DNA from 2 places in the Dyella sp. 01N448 genome. Region 2 is predicted to be linked to the other one. Evidence: predicted binding sites of a transcription regulator. Region 2 holds the regulator's gene; the other holds the start of a gene.
The links. Region 2 encodes FliA, which starts transcription of late flagellar genes. Its sites were predicted from a motif close to TAAAGTTTNNCNNNCNNNGGCCGATAA; they were not measured.
Positions count from the first base shown of each region.

Region 1: a site for FliA is predicted at 12,948-12,974, ahead of AC1DKY_RS06385 (HDOD domain-containing protein). Genes of this name have one in related genera too.

Region 1 covers NZ_JBFTQX010000003.1:490,070-505,630, forward strand. The annotation lists gene AC1DKY_RS06315 (GIY-YIG nuclease family protein) at 48-326, opposite strand; gene AC1DKY_RS06320 (tetratricopeptide repeat protein) at 410-1,930, opposite strand; gene AC1DKY_RS06325 (hypothetical protein) at 2,042-2,497, opposite strand; gene AC1DKY_RS06330 (2'-5' RNA ligase family protein) at 2,666-3,274, shown strand; gene AC1DKY_RS06335 (Spy/CpxP family protein refolding chaperone) at 3,327-3,884, opposite strand; gene AC1DKY_RS06340 (hypothetical protein) at 3,921-4,271, opposite strand; gene AC1DKY_RS06345 (ExbD/TolR family protein) at 4,464-4,865, opposite strand; gene thpR (RNA 2',3'-cyclic phosphodiesterase) at 5,016-5,615, shown strand; gene AC1DKY_RS06355 (M20/M25/M40 family metallo-hydrolase) at 5,702-7,099, shown strand; gene AC1DKY_RS06360 (class I SAM-dependent methyltransferase) at 7,194-7,961, shown strand; gene AC1DKY_RS06365 (oxidoreductase-like domain-containing protein) at 7,982-8,194, shown strand; gene AC1DKY_RS06370 (creatininase family protein) at 8,378-9,190, shown strand; gene AC1DKY_RS06375 (YncE family protein) at 9,224-10,399, shown strand; gene AC1DKY_RS06380 (LLM class flavin-dependent oxidoreductase) at 10,873-11,865, shown strand; gene AC1DKY_RS06385 (HDOD domain-containing protein) at 11,875-12,816, opposite strand; gene AC1DKY_RS06390 (TIGR03862 family flavoprotein) at 13,005-14,264, opposite strand; gene AC1DKY_RS06395 (slipin family protein) at 14,407-15,156, opposite strand; gene AC1DKY_RS06400 (NfeD family protein) at 15,180-15,561, opposite strand, start outside.
Region 2 covers NZ_JBFTQX010000011.1:43,324-58,500, reverse strand. The annotation lists gene flhB (flagellar biosynthesis protein FlhB) at 1-295, shown strand, start outside; gene flhA (flagellar biosynthesis protein FlhA) at 306-2,396, shown strand; gene flhF (flagellar biosynthesis GTPase FlhF) at 2,540-3,964, shown strand; gene AC1DKY_RS16880 (nucleotide-binding protein) at 3,961-4,902, shown strand; gene AC1DKY_RS16875 (RNA polymerase sigma factor FliA) at 4,904-5,677, shown strand; gene cheY (chemotaxis response regulator CheY) at 5,806-6,213, shown strand; gene AC1DKY_RS16865 (protein phosphatase CheZ) at 6,210-6,851, shown strand; gene AC1DKY_RS16860 (chemotaxis protein CheA) at 6,855-8,810, shown strand; gene AC1DKY_RS16855 (flagellar motor protein) at 8,812-9,552, shown strand; gene motD (flagellar motor protein MotD) at 9,568-10,719, shown strand; gene AC1DKY_RS16845 (chemotaxis protein CheW) at 10,772-11,233, shown strand; gene AC1DKY_RS16840 (AI-2E family transporter) at 11,320-13,257, shown strand; gene AC1DKY_RS16835 (SphA family protein) at 13,462-14,406, shown strand; gene AC1DKY_RS16830 (DUF2252 family protein) at 14,425-15,177, opposite strand, start outside.

The DNA.
Region 1 (15,561 bases), on a different contig from region 2:
GGCAAAGCGGCCGCCCTCCAGGCGGCGGTCGCGCACAGGGTGCGCTCCTACACGGATGGAGCGACAGCTGCGCCGTCCAGATAGCCGATCTTTTTGTGCCTGGGCAGCTGCTTGATTTCCCATTCCGCACGCGACGCTGCCGCGCGATTTTCATAGGCACGCGAACCGATCAAGCGCAGCGGAGGGTGCGAACGCGTATAGCGCGCGCCCTTGCCGCTCACGTGCGCCTGGTAGCGCGCCTCAAGATCGTTGGTGATGCCGGCGTAGTAGGTGCCGTCACGGCATTCGATCAGGTAGAGAAGCCAGGGGCCTGTGGAGCGGGGCATGAGGTCTGCATTCGTGGGCAACGCCGGCACGTCATCCTACGTGCATGGCGACGGGGCGGTCGAGCCCCGGCGACGCAGGGCCATCAGGTTTCGGTGGGATCCAGATGGAAGGTTTCCACCCGGCCGACGCCCGCAAGCACGTTCTGCACCTGGGGACGCGCAATCACATCGCGCCATCGCCGCAGACGTTCGGTGTCCATGGGCGTGGTGCGGATGTCGGCATATATCTGCATATCGTCCAGCGCCTGGCTTCGCCATTCCTCGTTCTTGAGGCGTTCGATCAGCAGGTCGACCGCCTCGTCCAGATGGTTGCTCAGCAACAATGCCGCCTGCCAGGTGGTGATGGCGTCCTTGCGGTGCTCACGCATATAGGTCAAATGCATGCTGATGGCCGCCTGGTCCTGTTGGACGATGGCCGCTTCCAGTCGCACGATCTCCAATTGCATGCGCCCATAGGGGCTCATGCTGCCCAGCTCCTGCACGGTGCTGAGTGCTTCGCCGGGACGCTTCAGGTCGGCATACAACTGGCCAAGGTTGATGATCTGGCTCACGTTCATGCCGCCGTCTTCGGGGCGGCGGGCGGCACGCTGCCACTGTTCCACCGCCTCGTCCCAACGCCCGAGTCGGGCCAGTGCACGCGAGCGTTCGTCGAGCAGCCAGATGTACTGCTTGTCGAAATCCTCGTAGGTCGCGCTGCCGTTGCCATCCTGCGTCTTGGCGATCACCGCATCGGCGAGCGCCAACACTTCGTCGTAGCGCCGAGCGCTCAGCAGCAGCGATTGCAGGCGCACCGTCGGACGAAGCTTGTGTGGAGTGGACTGCATCTGTGCCCGTGCGCTGTCGATTTCACGGGCCAGCATGCGATCGACGTCGTAGTGCTTCTGATCGGCGCGAGTCAGCGCATCGAAGCGTTTGTCCACGCGCATGGACAGCACGGTGCGGGCCGAGTCGATGCGTGCGGCCGCCGCTGCCGCCTGCCTGGTGTGGCCATTGGCCAGCTGGAGCGTGGCGAGGTCCTGCCATAACTCGTTGGGCTCGCCGTCCGAGTCTTTCCATCGCGCATCGAATAGCGCCTGCAAATAAGCGAGTCGCTGCGAAGCATGGTTGCCATCCATCAACTCACGTTCGATGGTGATCACGGCGCGCTCGTTGATGTCACCGAGTTTGTCCGGCCATCGCTGCGCAATCGTCGTGACGCAGACGGCGCTATCGGCATAGTCCTTGAGTGCATAGGCACTGCTCAGCCGGGTGAACCAGGCCTCGCCGTCGGCTTCAGGCAGGGCGGTCGCGCGCACCAGATACCCATAGGCCTTCTTGTGCTCGCCCTGCTCCTCGGCAATGGCGCCAGCCATCAGCTGCGCGGCATAGCGAATCTTTTCCGGCAATCGCTCGAAGTCCTCTTGCTGCAGTACCTGGTCGACCGCCTGCGTGGCGGCTTTCAGATTGTTGCTGCCGATGTAGATCATGGCGACGCGCAGGTTTTCCTTCGCGGCATCGGTACTCTGGGCGGTGCTGACGGGCGGTGCCGGCGGCTTGCTGGTGGTGGATGCTGAGGCGCCACTGGCGATGGCCAGCAGCGTGCAGAAGACGGCTGTTTTGCGCATGAAGACTCCCCCCGGTGTCAACGGCAAATGTGCCCGAAGACGAGGGACGTGGCGACTCCGCAAGAGCCGTCCTCTAAGTGCGCTGGCCACCGTCGCGGGAGGCCACAGCCATCAAGGGGAAAGCCGGGTCCTGGCGAACAGGGCGATGATCCAGCCGAACAGCAGCATCGCCGCGAGGTTGGCCACGAAGCTGAAGACGCTGAAGTGCGGCACCTTGTGCAAGGCGGACAATGGCACGACCACGTAATTCATCACCGCAAACACCACGACGCCGTAGGCTATGCCCCAGATGGGCCACTGCCGCGTGGCGGCCACGCGGCGGCCCACGAGCAGCACGAACACGGCTGCGATCACCAGCGACATGGCCCATTGCAGCAGCATGCCCAGCGCCGCTTCCGTTGGGCCGCCTGCGAGCGCGCCCTTGCCGAGCAAGCCGGCTGCGATGTATTTGAGGATCACGACGGGGCTGAAACCGCTGATGAGCGAGGCGGCGCCGATGTCCAGCGTGCCGGCGACCACGCCACCCCAGAGGATGGCTGTGAGCAGGGGATGACGCGAGCGAGTCATGGTGTTCTCCGTGGCGTCTGGCGCCGCTACTCTAAACGCATACAGGCCGGCGGGCGACATGACTCTTTGCAGGGTCGCCGGCCACTACCAACCGGGCGAAATCGATAGCATCGATCCATGTTGTTTTCCGACTCCACGGCAGCACCCGCCCAAACCCTGGTGGCTGATTTGCGCGACTACCCGCATTGGCGCCGGGGGCGCCTGCGCTACGGCGTCTGGATCGTTCCCGTGGTCGATACGGAACTGCTCGAGTACATCCGGGTCGCGCGCAACCAGTTGGCGGACTTGCTGCATCCGAGCCCGCGTCGACAGGCGCATCTGACGGTATTCGTCTGCGGCTTTCATGGCGAAGGAGAGCGTGACGACGATTTTCCCCTGCAACGGCTCGGGCAGCAGGTGGCTCTGCTTGAGGCAGACGCAGGTGTCGCGTGCAGCCTGCCTCTCGCAAGAGTGGACAGCTTCGCCAGCGCTGCCTTCATTCCCGTGGGCGATCCCATGGGACGACTGGCGAGGTGGCGGGGTGTCCTGGGGGAATGCAGCGCCGAAATCAGGCAGTCGCCCTATGTCGCGCACATCACCCTGGGTTTGTATCGCCGCTGCGTATCCGCGGCTGAACTGCGGCAACGGCTGGATGATGTCAGGGCGCCACCTCCCTCGCTGCAGGCCAGCGAGCTCCAGTACGTCACCTACGACGCTCGCGATCAACTTGGGCCATTGCAATGCGTTCGCCGTGTTGCGCTCGAAGATGCACAGGAACCCGCCCGCAGCGCGCAATAGAAAAGCGCGGCACGACGATTGCCGTGCCGCGTCTCGTTGGTGCAGCGGTGGATCAGCTATGCGCGCTTGAAGTAGCCCCAGCCGGTACGCTCTTGCTCGCCTTGCCGCCCTTGTGAGGGCCGGCGCCCTTCGGGCCGCCGGCGGGGTTGCGATACATCGCATCGGCAATCTGCTTTTGCTCAGGCGAGAGCGCGCTATACAGATCGCTGAAGGAGGAAGAGAGCTTCTTCATATTGTCCGCATGCGTCTCGGTGAGATCGGCATAGGACTTCATGGCGTCGGCAGCGCTCATGGTCGGCAGCTTCTGCGCGCGTTCGCGGAACGCCTCGTCGGCCTTGCGTGCGTTGTCGCGCATGGTCTGCGCGAAGGCATCCCAGGGCTTGGCCTGCTGGTCGGTGATCTTCAGTTGCGCGTGCAGGTCAGCAATGCGCCGCTCGACCGCATCAGCGTGTTTCTGCCCATGGTCCTGCGCACCCGGCGGCGTGGCCGTGGGCAATTTCTGCGCGGCAGGCGCGGTGGTTGGTGCGGCTTGTTGCGCCCATGCGGGAGCGGCCACCAGCGCAAAGGACACCAGCGCCGGCAGGGTCAAACTGCGAAGAGTGGTTTTCATCGTCGGAGTTCCTGTGCAGTGGATGGCGGCAGCGTTCTAGTAGCCGTCGTTGTAATAGACGACACCCGGCGGCGGCGGTGGCGGCGGCGAGGTGTAAATTACCGTCGGCGGCGGCTGCGGCGTATTGGCGTTGGAGATCGCTACGCCTGCGGCCACGCCGAGCAGGGCGCCGGCAACCACGGCTCCGCCATTGTCGTAATGGTCGTAGTGGTCATGGTGATAGTCGTAGTGATTGTCGTAATGACTGTGATAATCGTGGTGGTCGTAATGCGGCGGCGGGCCATGGTGGTACTGCGCCAGCGCCGGCAGCGGCAGCGCCATCCAGGCCACAGCCATCGCGGCGGCGGCAAGCTTGTGATGTAGTGCGATGGACGAGTGGTGTTTCATCTACGTTCCCTCCGGCCGTGCGGCGGTGGTGTCGCACGTGGGAAGCGTAGGTCTGGCCATGTGCACGCCAGCACAATACGTCGCCGCATTTTCATACGACTTTGGGAACGGTTTGCTTATGTCGCTGCCGCGTGACATTTGCGTTGTCACGACAGCGACGAGGACGCCGCAACGTCCTCGCCGGTGTTGATGCTAGCGCGTGGATACGAAGTCGATCTTCTCCAGGCCTGCGCGTTTGGCCGCCGAGATCACGCTGGCCACAGACTGATAGGGCGCACCATCGGCGGGATCAAGCTGCAGTCGCGGCGGTTCGCCCTGGTGCGCGGCGATCGCCAGTTGCGATGACAGCATCGCGGCATCGATCGGCACATCGTTCCAGGTCATCGAGCCGTCCACCTGGATCGACAACCGTACCGCTTCGGACGTCGCGGCGTGGTTGCTGCGGCCCGGCTGCGGCAGGTCGAGTTTCAACTTGTGGGTGAGTACGGGCGAGGTGATCATCGTGATGACCAGCAGCACCAGCAGCACATCCACCAGTGGCGTCACGTTGATCTGGGCGAGCGGAGCATCGGAAACACGTGCAGAGAAAGCCATACTTCCTCCTTACCGCGTGAATGGCATCGATGTGGGACGCCGGACCTGGGGATGAGCCGGCGGGACCAGATTACTCCCGACGGCCGGGTGTCGCGCAAGTAGGGTCGTCGTGTGCGGTATCGTGTACCGCTAGCCCCACGTCGTGTCTGCATGAACCGCCCATCTTCTTCCGATCGCCAGCCTGATCTGCTGGGTGGCCACACCCCGCCGCAAGTCCACCGCCTGTTCTTCGCCCTGATGCCGGACGCTGCCGTGGCTCAACGCATCGAGGCCGCGGCTGCGCGGGTGGCGGCCGAGCAGCATCTGCATGCGCGCATGATCCGCTCGTCGCGCTATCACGCCACGCTGCATTTCCTTGGCGATCACCCAATGTTGCGCGAAGACATCGCCAAGGCGGCGATGGCGGCCGGGGCCAAGGTGCAGGCCCAGCCCTTTGAGCTGGTGCTGGATTCGGCGGCGGCCTTCCATGGTCGCGAACCACCTTGCGTGCTGCGCTGCTTGCACATACCCGAAGGCCTGCAGCGACTGTGGAATGACCTCCAACAGACGTTGTCGCTGGCCGGCCTGGGGCGACACCTGTCACGCCAGTTCACCCCGCATGTGACCTTTGCCTATAGCCGGGGCCGCCTGCCGGAGCCCATGGCGATCGCGCCGATCAGCTGGCGCGTGGAAGGATTTTCGTTGGTGCACAGTGTCGTTGGCGGCGGTGACTACCGGATCTTGGACACCTGGCGGTTCCGGGCACCATAGCCCGCGGGCCATGGCGCGCCGCAGGATGCCGTGCGGCCGGGTAACACGACATACTCACGGCTCCTTCCGACGCCGGTGAGATGCCCATGTTGAAACCCTTGCTCGCTACTGTGCTGACCTGCTCGGTCGCGCTTCCCGTCATGGCTGCCGCGCCGAACGCCAACCAGGCGCAGGCGCGTGACATCTTCAGTCACCTGATCGCGTTCAAGACGGAGATCGGGCAGGGGCAGGTGCCGGTGATGGCGAACTACCTCGCCGACCAGTTCCGCGCGGCGGGTTTCCCCGATGCGGATATCCATATCATCCCGCACGGCGAGACGGCGGCGATGGTGGTGCGTTATCGCGGCAACGGCACCGGCGGCAAGCCCATCGCGCTGATGGCGCATATGGACGTGGTCACCGCCAAGCCGGAAGACTGGCAGCGCGACCCGTTCAAGCTGATCGAAGAAAACGGTTATTTCTACGGGCGCGGCACCGAAGACATCAAGAGCGGCGTCACCGTGCTCGCGGCGAACTTCATCCAGCTCAAGAAGGCCGGCTTCGTGCCCACGCGCGACCTCATCATCGTCTACACGGGCGATGAGGAAACCTCGCAGGACACCATGGACGACCTGGTGAAGAATCATCGCGACCTGGTCGATGCGGAGTTCGCGCTCAATACCGATGCCGGCGGCGGCGAGCTCGGCGAAGACGGCAAGCCGCTCGTGTTCGGCCTGCAAACGGCTGAGAAAGCCTATGCGGATTTCGAACTCACCACGCGCAACGCGGGCGGTCACAGTTCGCTGCCGCGTGCCGACAACGCCATCTATGAACTGGCGGACGCGCTGAAGAAAGTGCAGGGTTATCAGTTTCCGGTGATGTGGAACGACACCACCATCGCCTCGTTCAAGGCACTTGGCGCAACCACGCAAGGCAAAGTGGGGCAGGCCATGCGCGACTTCGCCAAGGACCCGCATGACGCCAACGCAGCGAGCGTGCTGGCGGCCGATCCTACTGAAGTGGGCAAGACGCGGACCACCTGCGTCGCCACCATGCTGCGCGGTGGTCACGCCGATAACGCCTTGCCGCAATCGGCCACCGCCAATATCAACTGCCGCATCTTCCCTGGCGTGTCCATCGAGACGGTGCGCAAGACGTTGGCCGATCAGGTGGGTCCCAAGGTAGAGGTCAACCTGATCGGCAAGGCGGTTTCCAGCGATGCCTCGCCGCTGCGTCCGGATGTGGTTGCGGCCGTGACCAAGGCGGTGCATGCCATTCGTCCGGGCGTGGCGATCACGCCGGTGCAGGAATCGGGCGCCACCGATGGCATCTACTTCCGCGCAGCAGGCATCCCGACCTATGGCGTGAACGGCATGTTCATGAAGAACAGCGACGCGTTCGCGCATGGCCTCAACGAGCGCGTGCCGGTGAAGTCGTTCTATGACGACGTGACCTATTGGCACGTGCTGCTCACCACGTTGGCGGGTCCGGCGGTCGGCAAATAACGCGACCTGGGACCGTGCCGAAACTCCTGCAGCGGTTTATGCTGAGGGGGCGCAAACTAGCGCCCCCAATACCCAACTGAAAACGGAGTTCGTCATGCGTCCGACCGTCCTTGCAGTGCTGGTAGCTCTTGCTTTCCCTGTCACCGCGGCGCTGGCGACCCCGCCGGCGCCAGCCGAGGTCCCCTCGTACGTCACCGCCGCGGTCAACGATCCCGCGCGCAAGGACGACACCGTCAACGATGATCGCCGCAAGATCGCCGATCTGATGGCCTTCGCCGAGGTCAAGCCGGGCCAGTCGGTCGTCGACCTGATTCCCGGCAGCGGTTACTTCACGCGCGTGTTCAGCGGCGTGGTCGGCCCCCAGGGCAAGGTCTTCGCCGTGTGGCCCAACGAATACGGCAAGGAAGCGCAGTCGGATGTGCAGGCTTCCAAGGCGCTGGTAGCCAACCCGCATTACGCCAATGTCGGTGTACTGATGGTGCCGGCCAAGGAGTTCAAGACGCCGGTCAAGGTTGACCTCGTCTTCACGTCGCAGAACTACCACGACTACCCGGACAAGTTCATGGGCAACGTCGATCCGGTGACCTTCGACAAGCAGGTGTTCGATTCGCTCAAGCCCGGCGGCCTGTTCGTGGTGGTCGATCATGTCGCCGAAGCCGGTTCGGGGATGCGCGACACCGACACCTTGCATCGCATCGATCCGGCCATCGTCAAGAAGCAGGTCGAGTCCGTGGGCTTTGTGTTCGACGGCGAAAGCGACGTGCTGCGCAATCCCAAAGACCCGCACAACATCAAGGTATTCGACAAGTCGATCCGTGGTCATACCGACCAGTTCGTCTATCGTTTCCGCAAGCCCGGCTGACTCTGAGCGGTACTTACGATTTGACTGATTTACAGCAAACCACCGTAACGGAGGGCGCGAACGCGCCCTCCGACGATCCACCACCCACTCCGCCGCAACGCCCCGACGACGAAGACTGCTGCGGCCAGGGCTGCGTGCCCTGCATCTTCGATTTCTACGATGAAGCCATGGGCAAATACCGCGAAGCGCTGGCGGCGTGGAAAGAGCGGCATCCGCTGCATTCGCCCGATTGATTGTCGCGGTACCGCGAGGCCGTACTGTTGTGGGAGCGCACCCTGTGCGCGACTGCCTCAGTGTTGATCATTCGCCTGGCGATGATCGACGGGCGGGGGGCGCTGATAAATTGCTGTCGCGCACAGGGTGCGCTCCCACAGGGGGGCGTTCTACACTTGGCGCCTGCTTTTCAGGACCATCCGATGCCTTTCCCGTCGTTGCGAACCCTTGCCTGCGGGCTGCTGTTGCTGAGCGCCCACGCCGCCTTCGCCCAGACACCGCACACCGTGCAGCTGCAGGACCTCACCTGGACCGAAATTCGCGATCAGGTCCAGGCCGGCAAGACCACCATCATCATTCCCATCGGCGGCACCGAGCAGAGTGGCCCGTACATCGCCGTGGGCAAGCACAACGCACGTGCAGCTTTCCTCTCGCAGAAGATCGCCGAACGTCTGGGCAATGCGCTGGTGGCGCCCGTGGTGACCTACGTGCCCGAAGGTGGCACCGCGCCACCCAGTTCGCATATGCGTTTCCCCGGCACCATCACCATCCCCGATGCCGTGTTCGAGCAGATGCTGGAATCGGCCGCGCAAAGCTTTGCCGTGCATGGCTTCCGCAACATCGTCCTGCTGGGCGACCACGGCGGCTATCTGAAGGATCTGGACCGCGTCGCCGCCAGGTTGAACAAAGCCTGGGGCGGCAAGGCGCGCGTCATCGTGCCGCCGGAGTACTACGCCACCTCATCGGAGGGTTTCAACCAGATCCTTCGCCAGCACGGCATCAAGGATGACGAGATCGGCACGCACGCCGGTTTGGCCGATACGTCCCTGCAGCTTGCCGTGGCCCCGCAGATGGTGCGCCTTGGCCAGTTGCAGGATGGCCCCAAGCTGGGCGCCGCCGATGGCGTGTATGGCGGCGACCCGCGCCGCTCCGCGGCTGACCTCGGTCAGCTGGGCGTGAATGCTATTGTGGTAAATACAGTGAATGCCTTGCGTCGCGACACGCAGGCGCACTGACCTCCCCGAATCACCCGACCTAAGTTGTGAGCCATGGCCATCGCTAAATCCCTGCGTTCCTCCCGTCTGTTCCGCCTCGCACCGTTGGCGCTTGCCGCTGCGTGCCTGGCCGGCACTGCCCTGGCGGCTTCGTCCGTCACCACCGTCCCTGGCATGCCGCCGGTGGTGAACGCCGCCAACATGTACAGCGAAGCGGGGCTCAATCACCTCAGCGCCGCCGTGAAGAACGACCCGGCGCGCATCTACGTGCCCAACCTGCGTTCGAACGATGTCTACGTGATCGATCCGGCCACCTACAAGGTGGTGGACAAGTTCAAAGTGGGCGAGGGCCCGCAGCACGTCGTGCCGTCGTGGGATCTGCGCACGCTGTGGGTCACCAACAATGCCGAGCGCAAGAAGACCGGCAGCCTCACGCCGATCGACGCAGCCACCGGCAAGCCGGGCACGGCGGTGCCGGTGGACGATCCGTACAACATGTACTTCACGCCGGACGGCAAGGAAGCGATCGTCGTTGCCGAAGCGTTCGCGCGCCTGGATTTCCGCGATGCTCACAGCATGAAAGAGCATTCCAGCCTCAGCGCGCCGGACTGCAAGGGCATCAACCACGCCGACTTCGCCATCGACGGCAGCTATGCCATCTTCACCTGCGAGTTCACCGGCAAGCTGGTGAAGATCGACATGGTCAACCGCAAGGTGCTCGGTTACCTGGACCTGTCCAAGAAGGGCATGCCGCAGGACATCCGCTCGTCCCCGGACGGCAAGACCTTCTACGTCGCCGACATGATGGCCGATGGCGTGTACCTGATCGACGGCGCCAGCTTCAAGCAGGTGGGCTTCGTCAAGACCGGCGTGGGCACGCATGGCCTGTACCCGAGCCGCGACGGCACCAAGCTGTATGTCGCCAACCGCGGCTCCAACAAGGTGCACGGTCCGCGCGGCGGCAAGGGCAGCGTGTCGGTGATCGACTTCGCCTCGCAGAAGGTGGTGGCCAACTGGCCGATCCCCGGTGGCGGCAGCCCGGACATGGGCAATGTGAGCGCCGATGGCAAGACGCTCTGGCTGTCGGGTCGCTTCGACGACGAGGTCTATGCGATCGACACCGCCACGGGCCAGATCCGCAAGATCAAGGTGGGCCAGGAGCCGCACGGTCTCGCCGTATGGCCGCAGCCGGGCCGTTACTCGCTGGGCCACACGGGCATCATGCGCTGAGCATGAGCGCGCTGGCATAGGCGCGCGATCCCGCTGCTGTCCTTCAACCGCAGCGGGAGTCGATTGACCGCGCGGACGCTGATGCTGCGTTCCACGCCTGTCTCCCGTCGTTGTTGACCGCACCGGCCTGAAAAAAGTCAGGCCGGTGCAAGCACTTGCGTCAAACACGGCGAGTTTCCAACTGTCATGCGGCTGTTATCGCCTTTTCTGAATGCCACTGTTAAATTGTGACGTAGAGCACGTTTTGGCATGCGATTCAGGGAGTGGGCATGAAGGGGAAGCAGTGGCTCGAACGGCTTTTATGCCGTGTTTTCAAGCATCAATGGGCTCGGCCGGAACCCGGTCGCCGCGAATGCAGCCGCTGCGGTCGCGTCGAGGAGCGCAACTGGCGAATGGGCTGAGACGTCGGTCGGCCTCACTGGCAATTGGGGACAGCGTCCCCAATATCGGGGCTTCCCGCATGAGGAAGCCCCATGATTCCGTTCTCCGTCCTCGATCTGGCACCGGTCACCGAAGGCAGCGATACCACCCAGGCCTTCGCCAACACGCTGGATCTGGCCCGTCGCGCCGAGGCGCTTGGCTACCATCGCTATTGGCTGGCCGAGCACCACAACATGCCAGGCATCGCCAGCGCGGCCACCGCCGTGCTGATCGGTCACGTGGCGGGTGGGACCTCGACCATACGTGTCGGCGCGGGCGGCATCATGTTGCCGAACCATGCGCCGCTGCAGGTGGCCGAACAGTTCGGCACGCTGGCGTCGCTGTATCCGGGGCGCATCGATCTGGGACTGGGGCGCGCGCCCGGTACCGATCACGCCACGGCACGGGCGCTACGCCGCTATTTCGACAGCGCGGAGCAGTTCCCGCAGGACGTGGCTGAATTGCTGGCGTATTTCGAGCCGGCGACACCCCATCAACCCGTGCGCGCCGTGCCCGGTGCCGGCATCAATGTGCCGGTGTGGCTGCTGGGCTCGAGCTTGTTCAGCGCCCGCCTGTCGGCTGCGATGGGTTTGCCGTTCGCCTTCGCCTCGCACTTTGCGCCGGACGCGATGGACGATGCGCTGGCCCTGTATCGCCGCGATTTCCGTCCCTCGGCGCGCCTGGCCGCGCCGTACGCGATGCTCGGCGTGAATATCGTCGCGGCGGAAAGCGACCAGGAAGCGAAGCGCCTGTTCACTACCCAGCAGCAGAGTTTCGTCAACCTGCGTCGTGGCCGCCCGGGCCTGATCCCGCCGCCGATCGACAATATCGAAGACTTCTGGACGCCCACCGAAAAATTCGGCGTGGAGCATGCGCTCGCTTGCGCGGTGATCGGCAGCGCCGAGACGGTGAAGCAGGGCATCGAATCGTTTGTCGAACGCCATCGCCCGGACGAGCTGATGATCACCGCGAACGTGTTCGATCACGAGGCGCGTTGTCGCTCGTACGCCATCGTGGCCGATGTAAAGCAGCGTCTGTCGAGCTGACGCCGCCGATCAGGCCGGCGCAAAACTCCTGCGCAAGTCCTGCTGGCAACGCGCCAGCAGCTGCGCGGGAAACGCGGCCACCGGGTCCTCGCTGTAACCAGCCTCGCTGTCGAGCAGGCCTTGTTCGGCGAGGAGCTGGTTCATGGCGAGGCGCTGGGAGACGTAGAGCACGCGACTCATCGGCAGCGTGAGCGCGGCATGGCCGTGCTCGCAATGTTCCACCAGCGCTTCCTGCACGGGTGGCGGCAGATCCCAATGCTGGCCTGCCTGCACGGTGAGTTCGGCGGCGAGCTGCACGCAGCCATCGATGAAGGCCGTTGAGCTGGCGGGCAGTTCGCTGTTCTGCAATTCCTTGTCCAGCAAACGCGCCACGGCGCCCAGGCCGCTATAGCCGACCAGGGCCACCAGATAGGCTTCGAAAGCGTCGCACTGGCCCTTGCTGAGATACACCGCCGCGTGCGCGCAGCGTTCGGCGTGATCCCATAGACGCTGGCCCACGATCTGCCCGTTGGCACCGGCGCTGGCCATCAGGATGGGCTTCATCACGTAAGACGTCACCACGTGGCGCAGGCCGATCTGGCCGAGCAGTACGACCGCGTGCTGCAGACTGCCCACCGGATGGGCGGTGCGATAGGTGACGCTGCCGGTGACGCGCATGACTTCGCCCACCAGCACCGGATCGCGTTTGATCAGGTCGGCCAGCTGGGCGCCGCTGAGTTTGTCGTTCTTCATGGCGCGCATCAGCTGCGGCAGCACCGTTGGCATGCGCGGCAGACTGCGTACGTCGAAGCGGCCGTTCTCGCACTGGTCCTTCAGGCGCTGGAGAACGGCCTGTTCGCGCGGCTTGTTGGCGCTGTCGCCGGCGTTGACCGGCTGGTTGAGGATGAAGCGGAAAAAACGCTCCGCGAGCTCGTCACCCGAGACCATCCCGTGGGGCAGGCTGGTTTCCACCGGGAGTTCCGGCTCGGGCGCAGCCGGCCGCGTCGCTGCTGGTTCTGCCGCGCGCTCACGCCCGAATACCCGCCACCAGTTTCCCATCATCGTGCTGCCAGCTCCCCTGTGTGGCCCCCGCTACGCTGGGGGTATCGGCAGCTGGCGGAAAAAATGTAGTGCGACTGTGCCGCGCTGCGACGCTCTGCTCAGTTATCGGCAGCAGGGGGCAAATGCTTGATCCATGCCGCCGCCCCGAGTCCGGCGCGGCGGCCGCTGGCAAAGCAGGCGGTGAGCAGGTAGCCGCCGGTGGGCGCCTCCCAGTCGAGCATTTCGCCGGCGCAGAACACGCCGGGCAGGGCGGCGAGCATCAGTTGCGGGTCCAGCGCTTCCAGCCGCACGCCGCCGCCGCTGCTGATGGTTTCTTCGATGGGACGGGCGCGGGTGAGTCGCAGCGGCAGGCGCTTGATGCTGCGGGCCAGCGTGTCGACATCGTGGAATTGCTGCCGGTCGAGCACCTCGTGCAGCAGCGCGGCCTTCACCCCGGTGAGCCCGGTCTGGCGACGCAGGTGGTCGCTCATGGAGTGTTTGCCGCGCGGCTTGGCCAGATCGGCGCGCAGGCGATCGAGCGTGCGATCGGGTGCAAGATCGAGTTCGATGGTGATGGGGCCGTGCGCGGCGATGGCGTCGCGGATCAAGGCGGAAAAAGCATAGATCAGGCTGCCTTCGATGCCGTGGGCGGTGATCACGCATTCGCCCTGGCGCGCGTGCTCGCGGCCATGCTCATCGCGCAGATGGATCACTACCGGCTTGAGCGGTGCGCCGGCATGACGACCGGCGATATGTTCGCTCCAGGCGATATCGAAGCCGCAGTTGGAAGGCACCAAGGGCGATACATCGACACCGCGGGCAAGCAACGGCGACTGCCATGCACCCTCCGAACCCAGTTCCGGCCAGCTGCCGCCGCCCATGGCAAGCACCGCTGCATCGGCGCGCACCGCATGTTCGCCATCGGGCGTGGCGAAGCGCAGCAAGCCGTCGTCCGTCCAGCCTAGCCATCGGCGGTGCACATGAAAGCGCACGCCATCCTCGCGCAGGCGGCGTACCCAGCCGCGCAGCAGAGGTGCGGCTTTCAGATCGCTGGGAAACACGCGACCGGACGTGCCAACAAAGGTCTCCACGCCCAGCTGGCGTGCCCAGGCGCGCAAGTCGTCCGCATCGAAATCCTCAAGCCATGCCCCCACTTCTCGCGCACGCTTGCCGTAACGCTGCACGAAATCCGGCTTGGCTTCGCCGTGCGTGAGGTTCATGCCGCCCTTGCCGGCGATGAGGAACTTGCGTCCCACCGAGCCCTTGGCGTCGAACACATCCACCGCCACGCCCGCCGCGTGCGCCGCTTCCGCCGCCATCAGGCCGGCAGGGCCTCCGCCGATGACGGCGAGGCGAACGTGGGTGGGCGTGCTGGACATGGCGGGGCGGATGGCGGGTGGTCGGGCATTGTACAGCCAGGCCAACCGCACCCTTGTAGGAGCGCACTTGTGCGCGACCGGGCGGGCGGAAAGGTGGCGTCGCTCACGCGACGCGGTCGCGCACAAGTGCGCTCCTACAAGGTCAGTCGCCCTTGCCGAGCAGCGGCCTCAACAAATCCAGCGGCAGCGGAAACACAATAGTCGAGGCCTTGCCGCTATTGGACATGTCCGACATGGTCTGCATGTAGCGCAGCTGCAGCGCCTGCGGTTGCTGCGAAAGCATCGCCGCGGCATCGCGCAGTTTTTCGGCCGCCTGCAATTCGCCCTCTGCGTGGATCACCTTGGCGCGGCGCTCGCGTTCCGCTTCCGCCTGGCGGGCAATCGCGCGAACCATGGTCTCGTTGAGATCCACATCCTTGATCTCGACATTGCTGACCTTGATGCCCCAGGGATCGGTGGCTTCGTCCAGGATCTGCTGCAGGCTGTGGTTGATCGAATCACGCTGCGAGAGGATGTCGTCCAGCTCGTGCTGGCCCAGCACCGAGCGCAGACGCGTCTGCGCCAGCTGGCTGGTGGCCTGGAAGAAATCCGCCACCTGCAGCATCGCCTTGTCCGGTTCCACCACGCGGAAGTACACCACTGCATTGACACGCACCGAGACGTTGTCGCGGGAGATCACGTCCTGCGGCGGCACGTCCATCACGGTGACGCGCAAATCCACCCGCATCATGCGCTGGACGATGGGAATCAGGATCACCAGTCCCGGCCCCTTGGTGCCGGTGTAGCGGCCCAGCGTGAGCACTACGCCGCGTTGGTATTCGGGCAGCACCTTGATCGAAAGGAACAGCATCGCCACAGCCCAGATCACGATCACGCCGACGAAACCAAACATGAGCCTCTCCTTTGTTGCCGATGTCAGGCGCGGGTGATGCGCAACAGCAAGCCGTCGCGCCCCACCACGCGGATACGTGAGCCGGCCGGCAGCGGGGCGTCGCCATGCACGCGCCATTGCTCGCCGCCGATGCGCGCCCAGCCATCGCCTGCCGCGTCGAGCGGCTCGGTCAATTCGCCGGTGCTGAGCAGCATGCGTTCGTCGCCATTGAACTTGCGTGTGTGGCGGGCGCGCGCGACGAGGCGCAACAAGAGCGCCAGCACCACCACGCCAGCCAGCGCCATGCCGGCGATCACGCCCAGGTTCACGGCGTAACCGGGCACACCGGCATCGAACAGCATGATCGAGCCGATGACGAAGGAGAGCACGCCGCCGATGCCGATGGCGCCCACCGATGGCATCAAG
Region 2 (15,177 bases):
AGGCCGCATGGGCGCGCCACGCGTGATCGCCAAGGGCATGGACGAACTGGCGCTGCAGATCCGCCTGGTCGCTTCCAGCCATCGCATCCCCACCGTGGAAGCGCCGCCGCTGGCCCGCGCGCTGTATGCCACGACCCAGATCGATCGCGAGATTCCCTCGGCGCTGTACGTCGCCGTGGCGCAGGTGCTCGCCTATGTCTTCCAGCTCAAGCAGGCGGTGTCGCGCGGTGATGCGCCGCCGTCGGCGCCGCAACCCGATGTTGATCCGGACCTGATGGGTCCCTACAAGTTCTGACGGAACAGTGATGGCAAACACGACTGCCCTAGGCAATCTCAAGATGCTCGGACGCCGCGGCCTCGGTGCGCCGGTGATCATGCTCGCCGCGCTGGCGATGCTGATGCTGCCGCTGCCGCCGTTCCTGCTGGACATGCTCTTCAGCTTCAACATCGCGTTGTCGCTGGTGATCCTGCTGGCGGTGATCTACGTGATGCGCCCGCTGGAATTCGCCGCGTTTCCCACCGTGGTGCTGATGGCGACCTTGCTGCGCCTCGCGCTCAACATCGCCTCCACGCGCGTGGTGCTGCTCAATGGCCACGACGGCCCTGGCGCCGCGGGCAAGGTGATCGAAGCTTTCGGCGAGTTCGTCATCGGCGGCAATTTCGCGGTGGGCCTGGTGGTGTTCGCCATCCTCACCATCATCAACTTCGTGGTGGTGACCAAGGGTGCCACCCGCGTGTCCGAAGTGACCGCGCGCTTCACCCTCGATGCGATGCCCGGCAAGCAGATGGCGATCGACGCCGATCTCAATGCCGGCCTGCTCAACCAGGAACAGGCGCGCGACCGTCGCCAGGAAGTGCGCGAGGAAGCGGACTTCTACGGCTCGATGGACGGCGCCTCCAAGTTCGTGCGCGGCGACGCCACCGCCGGCATTTTGATTCTGATCATCAACATCGTCGGCGGCTTCTTCGTCGGCATCTTCCAGCACGGGCTTTCCGCCGGTGAAGCCGCCAAGACTTATACGCTGCTCACCATCGGCGACGGCCTGGTGGCGCAGGTACCGTCGCTGATGCTGTCCATCGCCACCGCGGTGATCGTGACGCGCGTGTCCAAGTCCACCGACATGGGCAAGCAGCTCGTCGGCCAACTGTTCGGCCAGCCGCGTGCGCTCGCCGTGGCGGGCGTGGTGCTGGGCGTGATGGGACTGATCCCGGGCATGCCCAATATCGCCTTCCTGCTGCTGGGCGGCACGTGTGGCGGTGCGGCGTGGCTGATGATCAAGCGCGATCGCGAAGCGGTTGAGCGCGTGGCGAAAGCTGCCGCCGAGGTGCCGCCGCCGGCCGCGCCGACGGAACGTCTCGAACTGGGTTGGGAAGATGTCGCCAGCGTCGATCCGCTGGGCCTGGAAGTAGGTTATCGGCTGATTCCGCTGGTGGACACGCACCAGGGCGGCGAGCTGATGGGCCGCATCAAGTCGGTGCGCCGCAAGCTCTCGCAGGAGCTGGGCTTCCTGGTGCCGCCGGTGCATATCCGCGACAACCTCGATCTTGGTCCCAACACCTATCGCATCAGCCTGATGGGCGTGCCCATGGGCGAGTCCGAGGTGCACAACGATCGGCTGCTCGCGATCAACCCCGGTCGCGTGCAGGAGGGGCTGCAAGGCATCGCCACGCGCGATCCGGCGTTTGGCCTGGAAGCGCTGTGGATCGAACCGGGCCAGCGCGAAACGGCGCAGAGTCTGGGCTACACCGTGGTCGATCCGGCCACCGTGGTCGCCACGCATCTGTCGCACATCCTGCAGAGCCACGCGCACGAACTGCTCGGCCATCAGGACGTGCAGCAGCTGCTCGATCGCCTCGCGCAGACCACGCCCAAGCTGGTGGAAGACCTGGTGCCCAAGCGCCTGTCGCTGGGCGTGGTGGTCAAGGTCATGCAAAACCTGCTGGCCGAGCGGGTGCCGATCCGCAATATGCGTTCCATCGTCGAATCCTTGGCGGAGCACGCCAACCAGAGTCAGGATCCCGGCGCCCTCAGCGCTGCCGTACGCGTGGCGCTCGGTCGCCAGATCGTCCAGGAGATCTCCGGGCTCGGTACCGAGATCCCGGTCATCACGCTGGCGCCGGAGCTGGAGCAGATCCTGCTGGGATCGCTCGCAAATGGCGGCGTAGCGGGCGCCGCGGTGGAGCCAGGCCTCGCCGACCGCCTGCAACAAGGCGTTGCCGACGCTGCGCGCAAGCAGGAAATGAGCGGCGAACCGGCCGTTTTGCTGGTCGCGCCGCAGCTGCGTCCGTGGCTCGCACGCTTCACTCGCCATGTGGCACAGAACCTGCACGTACTGGCTTACAACGAGGTGCCGGACAACCGCCGAGTGCGTTTGGTGCAGGCATTGGGTCGCTGAATCAAGCAGACGAGAGAGGGAATAGGGATGAGTAGCGAGGGCGCAAACATCGAGTCGTTGGCGAATGGGCAGTACGTGCCACGAGGCACGGCCGCGCAGGTTCGCCGCTCGTCCCTCGTCCCTGTTTCGCGGAGCAGCAAGGCATGAAGATCAAGCGTTTCGTGGCCCCGGATATGCGCCAGGCCATGCGTGAAGTGCGCGAAGACCAGGGACCGGATGCGGTGATCCTGTCCACGCGCCGGATGGACGACGGCATCGAGATCATCGCTGCCGTGGATTTCGACGAAGCCCTGGTGCGCGAAGCCGCGCGCCACGGTGCGCCGCTGGAAGTGGAAAACCGCGCACCGGCTGCCGCCGCGTCGCACCGCGATGTGGAAGCCTCCGTTGCACGCCGTGCCGACGTCATGCCGCCGCCGCTGCCGACGGCGAACCGTCACGAGGACGATGGCGTGACCGTGTCGCTCTCGCGTCGCGCCACCGCCGCGCCGCGCATGGAGCCGACGATCGAAACGCTGGGGGCCCGCAAGCCGGCCGCATCGCAGGCCAAGGCGCTGGAAGAAAAATCCGCATCGGTGGAATCTGCGCAGGCCAATGTGGCTGGCGAGGTCACCGCCTCGATTCACCCCTTGCTCGAACGCGCCATGCAGGACACCGCACGCGTACGCGCCGAACTGGGCAGCCTGCGCGACCTGCTGGAAACGCAGCTGTCCAGCCTGATCTGGAACGACCTGGAACGCCGTCAGCCGATGCGCGCCCGCGTGCTGCGCGAAATGACGCGGCTCGGCATCGAACCGGATGTGGCCCGTCAGCTGGTCGGCGAGTTGCCGGTCGAGATCAACGCCGAGCAGGCGCGCTATCTGCCGCTGGGCGTGCTCAGCCGCAGCCTGTCGATCAGCCCGCGCGACCATTCGGAGCGTCGTGGCGTGACTGCGCTGGTCGGTCCCACCGGCGTGGGCAAGACCACCACCATCGCGAAACTCGCCGCGCGTGCGGTGATGCGCAACGGCGCATCGCAGGTCGCGCTGGTCAGCACCGATCACTACCGCATTGGCGCCGCGGCGCAGCTGGAACATTACGGCCGCCTGCTCGGCGTGCGCGTGTATCCCGCCTACGACGCCGACAGCCTGCGCCATGTACTGGAATTGCTGCGCGGCCACCACACCGTGCTGGTGGATACCGCCGGCCTGGCCGGCGGCGATCCGCGCCTGGCCGAACAGCTGGAAGTGCTGGGCAACGGCGGCGATCTGCGCGCCTGCCTGGTGATGGCGGCGAATGCACATGCCTCGTCGCTGGACGAAGCGGTGCGCGCCTACCTGCCGGTCAAGCCGCACGCCTGCATTCTCACCAAACTCGACGAGGCTCCCAGCCTCGGCGGCGCGCTGTCGGTGCTGATCCGTCACCGACTCGCGCTCGACTACGTCACCGATGGACAGCGCGTGCCCGAAGACATCGCCACAGCCGATGCGCGGGTGCTGGTGTGCCGTGCCGCGCAAGTGCTCAAGGGCACGGCGCCGGCCGATGACGTGGTGATGGCGGATCGCTTCGGACTAGCGGTGGCAAGTGCATGAGCGGTGTCTTTGCAATGAACCAGGCGATGGGGTTGGAAAGCATGCTGCGTGCGCTGACCGAACGACATAGCCGACAGGCGCCGGTCCAGGACCAGGCGTATGGATTGAGCGGCTCTGCGCCGCGCAAGCGTTGCCGCGCCATCGCGGTGGCCGGCGGCAAGGGCGGCGTGGGCAAGACCACGGTATCGGTGAACCTGGGCATGGCGCTCGCCGTGCAGGGTCACCAGGTGATCCTGCTCGATGCGGACATGAGCCTGGCCAATATCGACGTGCTGCTCGGCCTCACGCCCACGCGTCATATCGGCCACCTGCTCGACGGCGTCTGCTCGATCGAGGATCTGCTGATGACCGCGCCGCACGGCCTCAAGGTGGTACCGGCCGGTTCGGGCACGCGTCGACTGGCGCAGCTGGGGGCGGGCGAGCACGCGGCGGTGATCCGCGCGTTTGACGATCTGGTGACACCGCCGGACTACCTGGTGGTGGATACCGCCGCAGGACTTTCCGACAACGTGGCGATGTTCGCCGCCGCTGCCGATGACGTGGTGGTGGTGGTGTGCGACGAACCAGCTTCGCTCACCGATGCGTATGCCTTGCTCAAGGTACTCAGCCGCGATTTTGGCGTGCGCCGCTTCCGCATGGTGGCGAACATGGTGCGCAACCTGGGCGAAGCCAGGCAGCTGCATCAGAAACTCGCACGAGTTTGCGATCGCTTCCTCGATGTGGCGCTGGAATTCATGGGCCATGTCCCGCATGACGAACGACTCAAGCAGGCCATCCGTCGCCAGAGCGCGGTGGTGGACCTGTGGCCGTCGAGCCGGTCGGGATTGGCATTCAAGCAATTGGCGGGTGCGGTCGATACATGGGGTGAACCCGAGCGACTGGGCCTGGATCGCATCGCCTTTTTCAGCAGGCAGGCCGCAGTAGCAACGGGGTGGTGACATGAGTGTGGCTTCCGAATATCTGCAGCTGACGCGGCAGAGTGCCGACGAACTGGTTCGCCAGCACGCTCCCTTGGTGCGAAGGATCGCCTATCACCTGATGGGTCGATTGCCGCCCAGCGTGGACGTGAGCGACCTGATTCAGGCCGGCATGATCGGTTTGCTGGAGGCCGCGCGCAATTTCACCACCGGCAAGAATGCGAGCTTCGAGACGTTTGCGGGTATCCGCATCCGTGGCGCGATGCTCGACGAATTGCGGCGCACCGACTGGACCCCACGGTCGGTGCATCGAAAAGTGCGCGAAATGGCGGAGGTTGTTCGTCAGATTGAAATCGAAACCGGTTCTGATGCCGATGACGCCGAAGTGATGCGGCGACTGGGCATGGGCGCCGAGGAATATCACCAGGTGCTGGCCGACGCGGCGAGTGCACGCCTGCTCAGCCTTTCCGCACCGGACGATGCGGATGGTGGCGCAGCGTTCGACGTGGCCGACGGCGACAGCCTGAGCCCGGCGGACAGTGTCGAGCACGAAGGCATGCGCGAGGCCCTGGTGGAAGCCATCGGCGGCCTGCCCGAACGCGAGCAGCTGGTGATGTCCCTGTACTACGAGGAAGAACTGAACCTCAAGGAGATTGGTGCGGTGCTCGGCGTGACTGAATCGCGCGTGTGCCAGATCCACGGCCAGGCCATCGTGCGCTTGCGAGCGCGGATGAGCGGTTGGCATGAGGGGCAGGAGAGGAAGGCTGGAAAACGTAAAGGGGCGAGGGGCGAGTAACAAGGGCGCGAGCCCGGACGGTCGCTGCGCCGATCAGGGTCGAACCGACGTTCGGTCGTTGCGTCCGCGCAATTCGTCCCTCGTCCCTGTTCAACACAAGTCATATCTACGCGCAGCGGAGAAAGCGTTTGGACAAGAATATGAAGATCCTCGTGGTGGACGACTTCTCCACCATGCGGCGCATCGTTCGCAACCTGCTGGTCGAGCTGGGTTTCAGCAACGGCCTGATCCAGGAGGCCGACGATGGCGAGAACGCCCTGACCATGTTGCGCAACAACGCCTTCGACATGGTCGTGACCGACTGGAACATGCCCAACATGACGGGCATCGACCTGTTGCGCGCGATCCGCGCCGAGCCCTCGCTGAAGGGCATGCCGGTACTCATGGTGACCGCCGAGAACAACCGCGACCAGATCATTGCCGCCGCCCAGGCCGGCGTGAACGGCTACATCGTCAAGCCGTTCACCGCCGCGACCCTGCAGGAAAAGCTGAGCAAGATCTTCGAACGTCTGGCCGCCAGCGGAGCCACCGCATGAACGCACAAGTTTCCCTGATGGCCGGCGAAGCGATGCCGCCTGAACTGCATGACCTGCTCAACAGCGCTGATGGTGCTGCCTTTGAAAAGGCCCTCGACGCGCTGGTGCGCGAGCGCGAACAGCGCGTGTTCCGCGCACTCGGCCTGCTTGCGCGCGATCTGCACGATGCGGTGCGCCGCCTCGGCGGCGACCTCGCCCAGGAAGGCGTGCCGGGCAGCGTCGCCGATGCACGCAAGCACCTGGAAGACGTGCTGGAAATGAGCTCGCAGGCCGCGCATCGCTCGCTCGATTTCGTCGAGCGCATGCGTCCGCAGGCCGACGCGCTGGCCGAGAACGCCGGTGCCGTGATCGATGGCACCACTGAAGGCGAAGTTGCGCATGTGCTGGCGACGCAGTCGCAGGCGTTCGCCCATGCTTGCCGCGATGGCCTCGCCGATTTCGTGGTCGCGCAGTCGTGGCAGGACCTTTCGGGTCAGCGCATCAAGAAGGTGGTGAATTTCATCGGCAGCGTGGAGAACTCGCTGCTGGAACTGGTGAGCCTCACCGGCGCGCTGGCGTCGGGCGAAGCCGCCGCCGGCCCGGTCAAAGTCACCAGCCAGGATGAGGCGGATCGTCTGTTGAGCGAATTCGGTTTCTGATCGATGGATCCCTCGTTCGACAACGAGTTGCGCGACGATTTCCTGGTGGAAGCCGGGGAACTGGTGCAGCGCCTGGGCGATCAGCTGATCGGGCTGGAGGCCTCGCCGCGCGACGCCGAACTGTTGAACGCGGTGTTCCGCGCGTTCCACACGGTGAAGGGCGGCGCGGGCTTTCTTGCGATCGAGCCGATGGTGCAGCTGTGCCATCACGCCGAGGATCTGCTCAACGTGGCGCGCAACGGGCAGTTGCTGCTCGATGCCAGCCGCATGGATGCGCTGCTGGAAGCGTTGGATCTGCTCAACGACATGATGGCGGCGCTGGCCGGCGGCACGGCGATGGCGATGCCGCCCGCTGGCCTGCTGCAACGCCTGACGCCGGGCAAGGCCGCTGCACCGGCGCCCAAGCCGGTGGCCGCGCCGGTAGCGCCGCCGCCGAGCGACGGCACGATCGACGATTCCGAATTCGAGGCCCTGCTCGACAGCCTCTACGGGAACAGCGGCGCACCGGGTGCGCCCGCGGCGGTGGCCGAATCGGGCAGCATTTCCGACGACGAATTCGAAGCCTTGCTGGACAACCTGCATGGCAAGGGCGGCCAGCCTGGCGCGACGACGAACGCGGCCGTCGCATCGTCAACCGCAGGCACGATCTCGGACGACGAGTTCGAATCGCTGCTCGACAATCTTCACGGCAAGGGCGGACTACCGGGCGCGAGCGCGCCGGCATCCGCTCCTGCCCCCGCACCTGCTCCCGCCGCCGCACCGGCTAAGCAGGCGGCGCCGGCGCCCGAAAACACCGTGCGCGTGGACACCGCCCGCCTCGACGCCCTGGTGCACCGCGCCGGTGAGCTGGTGCTGGTGCGCAACCGACTGCTGAGCCTGGCGGCCAAGACCGGCGATGAAACGCTCGAGCTGGCCGCCACCGAACTCGATCGCGTGGCCGATGCCTTGCAGAACGCCGTGCTCGGCATGCGCATGCAGCCGGTGGGCCGCTTGTTCCAGCGCTTTCCGCGCATCGTGCGCGATCTTTCGCGCCAGCTCGGCAAGGAAGTGGAACTGATCCAGGAAGGCGAGGGCACCGATCTCGATCGCAGCCTGGTCGAAGCGCTCGCCGATCCGATGGTGCACCTGATCCGCAACGCGCTCGATCACGGCGTGGAAATGCCGGACGAACGCGAACGCGCCGGCAAGCCGCGCAAGGGCAAGGTCACGCTGGGCGCGAGCCAGCGCGGTGAGCGCATCGTGATCACCGTGTCCGACGACGGGCGCGGCATGAATCCCGAGATCCTGCGCCGCAAGGCGGTGGAGAAGGGGGTGATGGATGAGGCGCAGGCTTCGCGCCTCACCGAGAACGAATGCTACGAAATTATTTTCCGCCCTGGCTTCAGCACGGCCGCCACCGTCTCCGACATCTCCGGTCGCGGCGTGGGCATGGACGTGGTGAAGACGCGCGTGGTGGAGCTGGGCGGCACCTTGTCGGTGCGCTCGCAGCTGGGCAAAGGCAGCACGCTGGAGCTGGCCGTGCCGCTGACGCTGGCGATCCAGCGCGTACTGATGGTGCGCGTGGGCTCGCGTCTGCTTGCGCTGCCGCTGAGCAATGTCGATGAAGTGTTCGAACTGGCCTCGGGGCAGCAACAGCAACTGGACGGGCGTGCGGTGGCTTCGCATCGCGGCCGCGCGCTCGCGCTGGCCAACCTTGGCGGCTGGATCGGTGTGGACGCTGCGCCGGGTCGCCACGTAGTGGTGCTGCACATCGGCCATATGCGCCTGGGCTGCCTGGTGCATGAAGTGCTTGGCCGCGAAGACGTGATGGTGAAACCGCTCGGCCCCCTGTTCGAAGGCGTGCCCGCCGTGGCGGGCGCCACCGTTACCGGCGACGGCCGTCTTGCGCTGGTGATGGATCTTGCCGGCTTGTCCGGCAGCGACGGTCAACTCCTCCCATCCCTCCGAGTGAATACCTGACATGGATCTGGTAAGTCTCATCGGGACGATCCTGGCCTTCGTGGTCGTGATCGTCGGCACCATCCTCAAGGGTTCCAGCGTGGAAGCGCTGTGGAATCCGGCGGCGTTCGTGATCGTGTTCATGGGCACCATCGCGGCACTGCTCGTGCAGAACTCCGGCAAGGTGCTCAAGCACGCGATGTCGATGTTCCCGCTGGTGTACAAGCCGCCGCAGCACCAGCCATCGGATCTGATCAGCCGCATCGTGGGCTGGAGCGAAATTTCGCGTCGCCAGGGCCTGCTGGGCCTGGAGCCGCAGATCGACGCGGAAAACGACACCTTCGTGCGCAAAGGCCTGCAGCTGCTGGTCGACGGCAGCGAGCCCGAGGCCATCCGCGGCGTGCTCGAAGTCGAAGTGGGCGCGCGCGAACACCATGATCTGGCCGGCGCGAAAGTGTTCGAGCAGGCAGGCATCTTCTCGCCGACCATGGGCATCATCGGCGCGGTGATGGGCCTGATGGCGGTGATGCAGAATCTGGCCGATCCGAGCAAGCTGGGCCACGGCATTGCCGCCGCGTTCGTGGCGACGATCTACGGCGTGGCGCTGGCCAACTTGTGGATGCTGCCGATGTCGGCGCGCCTGAAGGCGCTGATCCACAAGCAGACGCAGATGCGCGAAATCCTCATCGAAGGCCTCGTCTCCATCGCCGAGGGCGCCAACCCTCGCCAGATCGAAGCGAAGCTCCAGGGTTACCTGGCGTAACGGAGGCGCAGCGTTGTGGCCAGGAAGAAGAAACACCACGAAGACCACGTCAATCACGAGGCCTGGGCCATTCCCTACGCCGACCTGATGACGCTGCTGCTCGCCTTCTTCGTGGTGATGTACGCGGTCTCGGTGGTGAACGAAGGCAAGTACCGCGTGATGTCCAACTCCATCATCGAGGCGTTCAATGGCTCCAGCCACGTGATCGCGCCGATGCCGCAGACGCGTGCGCAGCCGCACAATGTCGATCCGGCGATTGCCTCGCCGGGGAGCCAGCCGGGCGCGGCGACCATCCCGGTAAGCGTGCCCATTCCGGGACGTCCGCAGATGGTGCGCGCCGTGGATACCCGTGCCGCCTCGCCGGTGGAGGAGAAGCGCAATCTCGAAGTGATCCGCGACCAGGTGGTGCGCGCGCTGCAGCCCTTGATCGACAAGCAGATGGTGATCGTGCGCAAGACCACCTCGTGGCTGGAAGTGGAGCTGCGTACCGACATCCTGTTCCCCAGCGGCGTGGCGAAACTGTCGCCGGAAGCCAACGAAGTGCTCAACAGCATGGCCTCGATCCTCAAGCCATTCCCCAATACGGTGCGCATCGAGGGCTATACCGACGACAGGCCGATCAACACCGCGATGTATCCGTCCAACTGGGAGCTGTCCGCCGCCCGCGCGGCGAGCGTGGCGCGCCTGTTCACGGAGCAGGGCGTGGATCCGACCCGCCTGGGCATCATGGGCTGGGGCGAATACCACCCCAATGCCGACAACGCGACGGAAGACGGTCGCAATCGCAATCGCCGCGTGCTGATCGTGGTGCTCAGCGAAGAAGGCGAGCCCAAGCGATTGGAAAACAATGCACCAGGCGCAGGCCAGCTCACCGCCGACAGGCAGGGCGCCCCGGCTCCCGCAGCCTCTGTCGCGTCCCCGGCCAGCGCCGCCGTGGTCGCCAACACCAAGCCCGCCACAGCCGTGCCCACGGTGGAAGTGGTGGCGCCACGGTTGATCGACGAAGTTCCGGTGAACCAGGTAATCCTCGCCAAGCCCCAGCGCAGCGTGCCGGAGGACGTCGACTCCGGTCCGGAAGTGACGCCACGCGCCAGTCTGCCCAACGTCGCGGCGGGCGCGATCACCGTGGGATCGGCCCACGTGGCCGCGCCGGAGCATGGCCCGTGATTTGCAAGCCGGTAGTACCCAACACCCATTCCACCGTCGGGGAGCCATCGCCATGAAACATGTACAGAACGCCCAGCACTGGCTGTCCTTCCGCATCGGCGGGCAGTTGTATGCCGCGCCGCTGACGCAGGTGAGCGAAGTGTTGCGCGATGGCGAGCTGACCCCGGTGCCGGGTTCGGCGCACGACGTGCTGGGCATCCGTCACCTGCGCGGCCGCATTGTGCCCGTGCTCGATGGACGCCGGCGCCTGGGGCTGCCCGACGAAATGCGTGTCGACCCATTCCAGGTGCGTCAGGTGATGCTCTCGCACGGTCCGCATCTGGTCGGCATTCGCGTGGACGCGGTTGGCGACCTGCTGGACGCCGCAGCCGCCGATATCGCACCGCCGCTGCCGGGCGCCATGGCGCGTGAAGACGATCCCGTGCACGGCGTATTGCCATCACAGGGCGGCTTCGTAGCCTTGCTGGATGTGCGCCGCCTGTGCCGCTTGCCGCTGGAACAAGAAGCGGCCTGACCCAACCGACATCGGGCAAGGCTATCCTTGCGCTATCCGGGACGACGTCGTCGTCCCGGACACGCCGCGGTGTAGAGGAGATGCCCATGTCGTCGCAAGACCCCACTTTGCCCGCCGTGACGGCGAGCCAGCGCGCCGTGGTCATCATCGCCGCGGCATCGGTGCTGGCGTTGCTGTACTTCGGGCGTGAGGTGCTGGTGCCGATCATCCTGGCGCTCTTTCTCAGCCTGCTGATGGCGCCATGGGTGCGCTTGTATCGCCGCATCGGCCTGGGCCACGGCATGTCGGTGATGATTGCGGTGCTGGCGCTGGTGGTCATCGTCACCGGCACGACGGCGATGATGGGCACGCAGGTGGTGCATGTGGCGCGCAGCCTGCCGCAATACGAGGCGACCATTCACACCAAGGTGCAGTCGCTGCGCGAACAAACGGTGGGACGCCTGGATCTCCTCAGTGGCGAACTGGGCAAGGTGATCGACGAATCCGGCCAAGGGTCGGCACCTGTCACGGGTGCGGCCGCGCCCCCTTATCTGACCAACGCGCCTGCCGTGCCCAAGCCGGCATCAACCGCGACCAAGCTGCCTAGTGCGCCGGTGTCGGTGATCACCCGGGTGCTGTCCACCGCGTGGGTCCCGGTGGAAACGGCGGGCATCGTGCTGGTGGTCCTGATTTTTGTGCTGCTGGAACACGAAGCCCTGCGCGACCGCTTCATCCGTCTCGCCGGCGGTGCGGACCTGCGCGCCACCACGGCCGCGATCAACGATGCAGGCGAGCGGCTCTCGCGCTTTTTCATCTCCACTTTCTCGGTCAACTTTGGCGTAGGCGTGGCGATCTGGCTGGGCCTGGCCGTCATCGGCGTGCCCAGCGCCCTGCTGTGGGGCCTGCTCACGGCGGTGATGCGCTTCGTGCCTTACATCGGTGTGTGGCTGGTGGCTGCCGTGGTGAGCTTGTTCGCGGCCGCCGTGGCGCCGGGCTGGTCGCTGCTGCTGATGACAGTGATGTTGTACCTGGTGGTCGAGATCATCGTGTCGCAGCTGATCGAGCCGTTTCTGTACGGGCACACCACGGGCCTGTCGCCACTCGCCGTCGTAGTGGCCGCGATTTTCTGGAGCTGGTTGTGGGGTCCGGTGGGCCTGCTGATGTCCACGCCGCTGACGCTTTGCCTGGTGGTGGCGGGCCGTCACGTGCAGGCGTTGAACCTGCTCAATATCCTGCTCGGGGACACGCCGGCGCTGACCATGCCGCAACGCGTGTATCAGCGCGCCTTGTCGGGCGATGCGAGCGAGATCTTGAGCGAGGCGCGCGAATTCCTGAAACGCAAAAGCTTCGCCGCATATTGCGACGCGGTGCTGCTGCCCGCGTTGCAGCTGGCGCGCATCGACCTTGCGGCTGGCGCGATCAGCACCGAACAGCAGACCGCGGTCAAGCGCGCCATCGTGACCGTGGTGGAGACGCTCGACAGCCATGAAAGCAAATGGGCGCGCTGGCGCCGCCGCAGCTCGGTGCTCGAGAGCGTGAGCATCGGCCGCAGCCTGCGCCAGCATCGCGAAGATGCGTTCGGCCGCTGGCAGGGGCCGCTCGCCGTAGCGCCGCGCTCGGTGGTGCTTTGCCTGGGCCTGGGTTCGGTGGCCAGCGACTTTGCCACTGAACTGCTCACCCGCATCCTGCGCGACCTGAATATCGATGCGCGCCATCTTTCCGTCGAGGATTTCGCGGCCTTCGACGCCGAGCCGCATCCGGAAGCCACCCCCAATGCCGTGTCGATGGTCTACATCGTCAGCACCCACCCGACCAAGGAGCGCGAGAGCTTCGATGAGGCGGTTGCGTTGACTCACCGCGGGATTCCGGATGCCTGCCTGGTCGGTGTGTTCTTTCCCGAGCCCCTGGCGGCGACGGAAGTGGAGCCGCCGGTCAATGCCGAGCTCAACGAAGTCGTCACGTCGCTGGAACAGGCGGCGCAGCAGGCGATTGCGCGCTTTCCGGAAGGTGGCGTGGAGCGCGAGCAGCGCAGTGCTGCGATCTGAAACGGCGCTGACGCCGCACAATGGACCCGCCGCGACGCAGCTTTTTTGACACGCGGCCCGGGTGCCGTTCTGCGTATTTCTACGTAGATCCAGTAGGTGGATTTTCGCTTGTCCGGCTCCTTTGATCCGTAGAGGCTGAGGCCGTGCGGGCAGTGCTGCTGCCGCACGAAACGCGCATGCCGTCGCGCCACGCCCGGAGCTGTCATGAAACGAATCGCGCTGTATTGCGCCCTGTTGGCTGCGCTATTGGCCCTGCCACTGCATGCCACGGAAACCGGCGTCGGGCGCTCCATCACGGGTATGCAGGCAACGTCGTATTCGGGCCTGATTCCCCCGGCCCCCGGGCTGACCTGGCAATACGGCTACGCGTATTACGACGGATCGATCAGCGCATCCAAGCAGGTGCCTATCGCCGGCGGCGGCTCAGCGCTTGGCCTCAAGGCGGAATTCCAGCTGGCCACGATCACCGGCCTGTACATCTGGAAGACGGCGCCTTCGTCGTGGAATTTCGCCTCGATGATGACCATGCCGTTTGCCTACGTCGACGCCAACGTCAACGCACGGCTCGGCGGCTTCAGCGCGAGCAAGTCGTCCCACGTGCTGGGGCCGTACGACTTGTTCTTCGCGCCGGTCATCGCCAGCCATCATTTCAGCCAGACGCAGCACATGTCGTTCTCGCTGTACTTCTATGCGCCCACCGGCGACTACAAGGATGGCCGCCTGGCCAATGCCAGCCTCAACACCTGGACTTTCTCGCCCACCATTGGCTATACCGGGTTGTTCGACCAGGGCTCGCTGGAATGGAGCGCCACCACGGCGGTGGATTTCTACACCAAGGACAAGGCGACCAATTACCAGAACGGGTCGGTGTATCGCCTCGATACGCTGCTGGTAAAGCGCTTTCCGACGGGTTGGGGCATCGGCGCCGTCGGCGGCTGGATTTATCAGCTGGAAAACGACACGGGACCGACGGCCGATCTCCTTGGCGGCTTCAAGGGACACGCACTGGCGGTCGGTCCGATGGTCAACTACCTCAAGAAGTGGCAGGGCGGCCAGGTCGAATTCTCGCTGCGCTGGCTGCACGAATTCGATGTCACCAATCGACTGCAGGGCAACCCGGCGATGTTGTCGGCCACGGTCACGCTCTGACTGTTCTGTGCGAACGATTCAGGCCTGGCCGCCCACGTAACGGCGGCAGTGGTCCAGATAATCGCGCTCATGCATCGACAGCAGGCCGGTCACGGCCTGCCATAGCCACGACGGTGCATCGAGGGTGCGCGAATGATTGCGTTGCAGTTCCTGGCACCACGACTTGCGCGTCGCCGCATCCATCTGGCGCGAATGGGCATGTCCCACCACGTGGGCCAGAAACGCCGCCACGCGGCGCGCCTGTTTGCGATGCAGGCGGGCGATGTCGATCTTCAGATCCTGCGGCAGCAGTTCGCGCACAAACACCGGCTTGTCCAGCAGATGCGCGGGACGCATGCGATTGCCCAGCGCCGGCGACAGATGTTGTGCGGCGAGCACGACGCGCTCGGCGTGATCGCGCGGCATGCGCACGTGTTTGGCGCGCGGCGCGATGGATGCGGCCGCTTCCTTGATGTCGATCAGGCACAGATCATCGCCCTCCACGGCATTGCCATCCACATCGAGCAAGGCGGCATAGCGCAACTTGCCCAGTGAGCTGCAGCCCTTGCGCCAGTACGCGGCATCGAGCACGTTCACCTCGCCAGTGGGATCGCGCTGCCGCCACTGCTTGGCGAGCGCATCCAGCTCAGGCTGCTGGAAGATGGCCTGGATGGCTTTGCGCTCTTTGGCGACGATCGGCCAGAACTCGCTGCCAAGCGGCAACTCAAGTCCGGCCCCGTTGGTGCGTTCGTTGGCGAGCGACTTCCAGCTGCGCTTTGCCGCTTGCTTCAT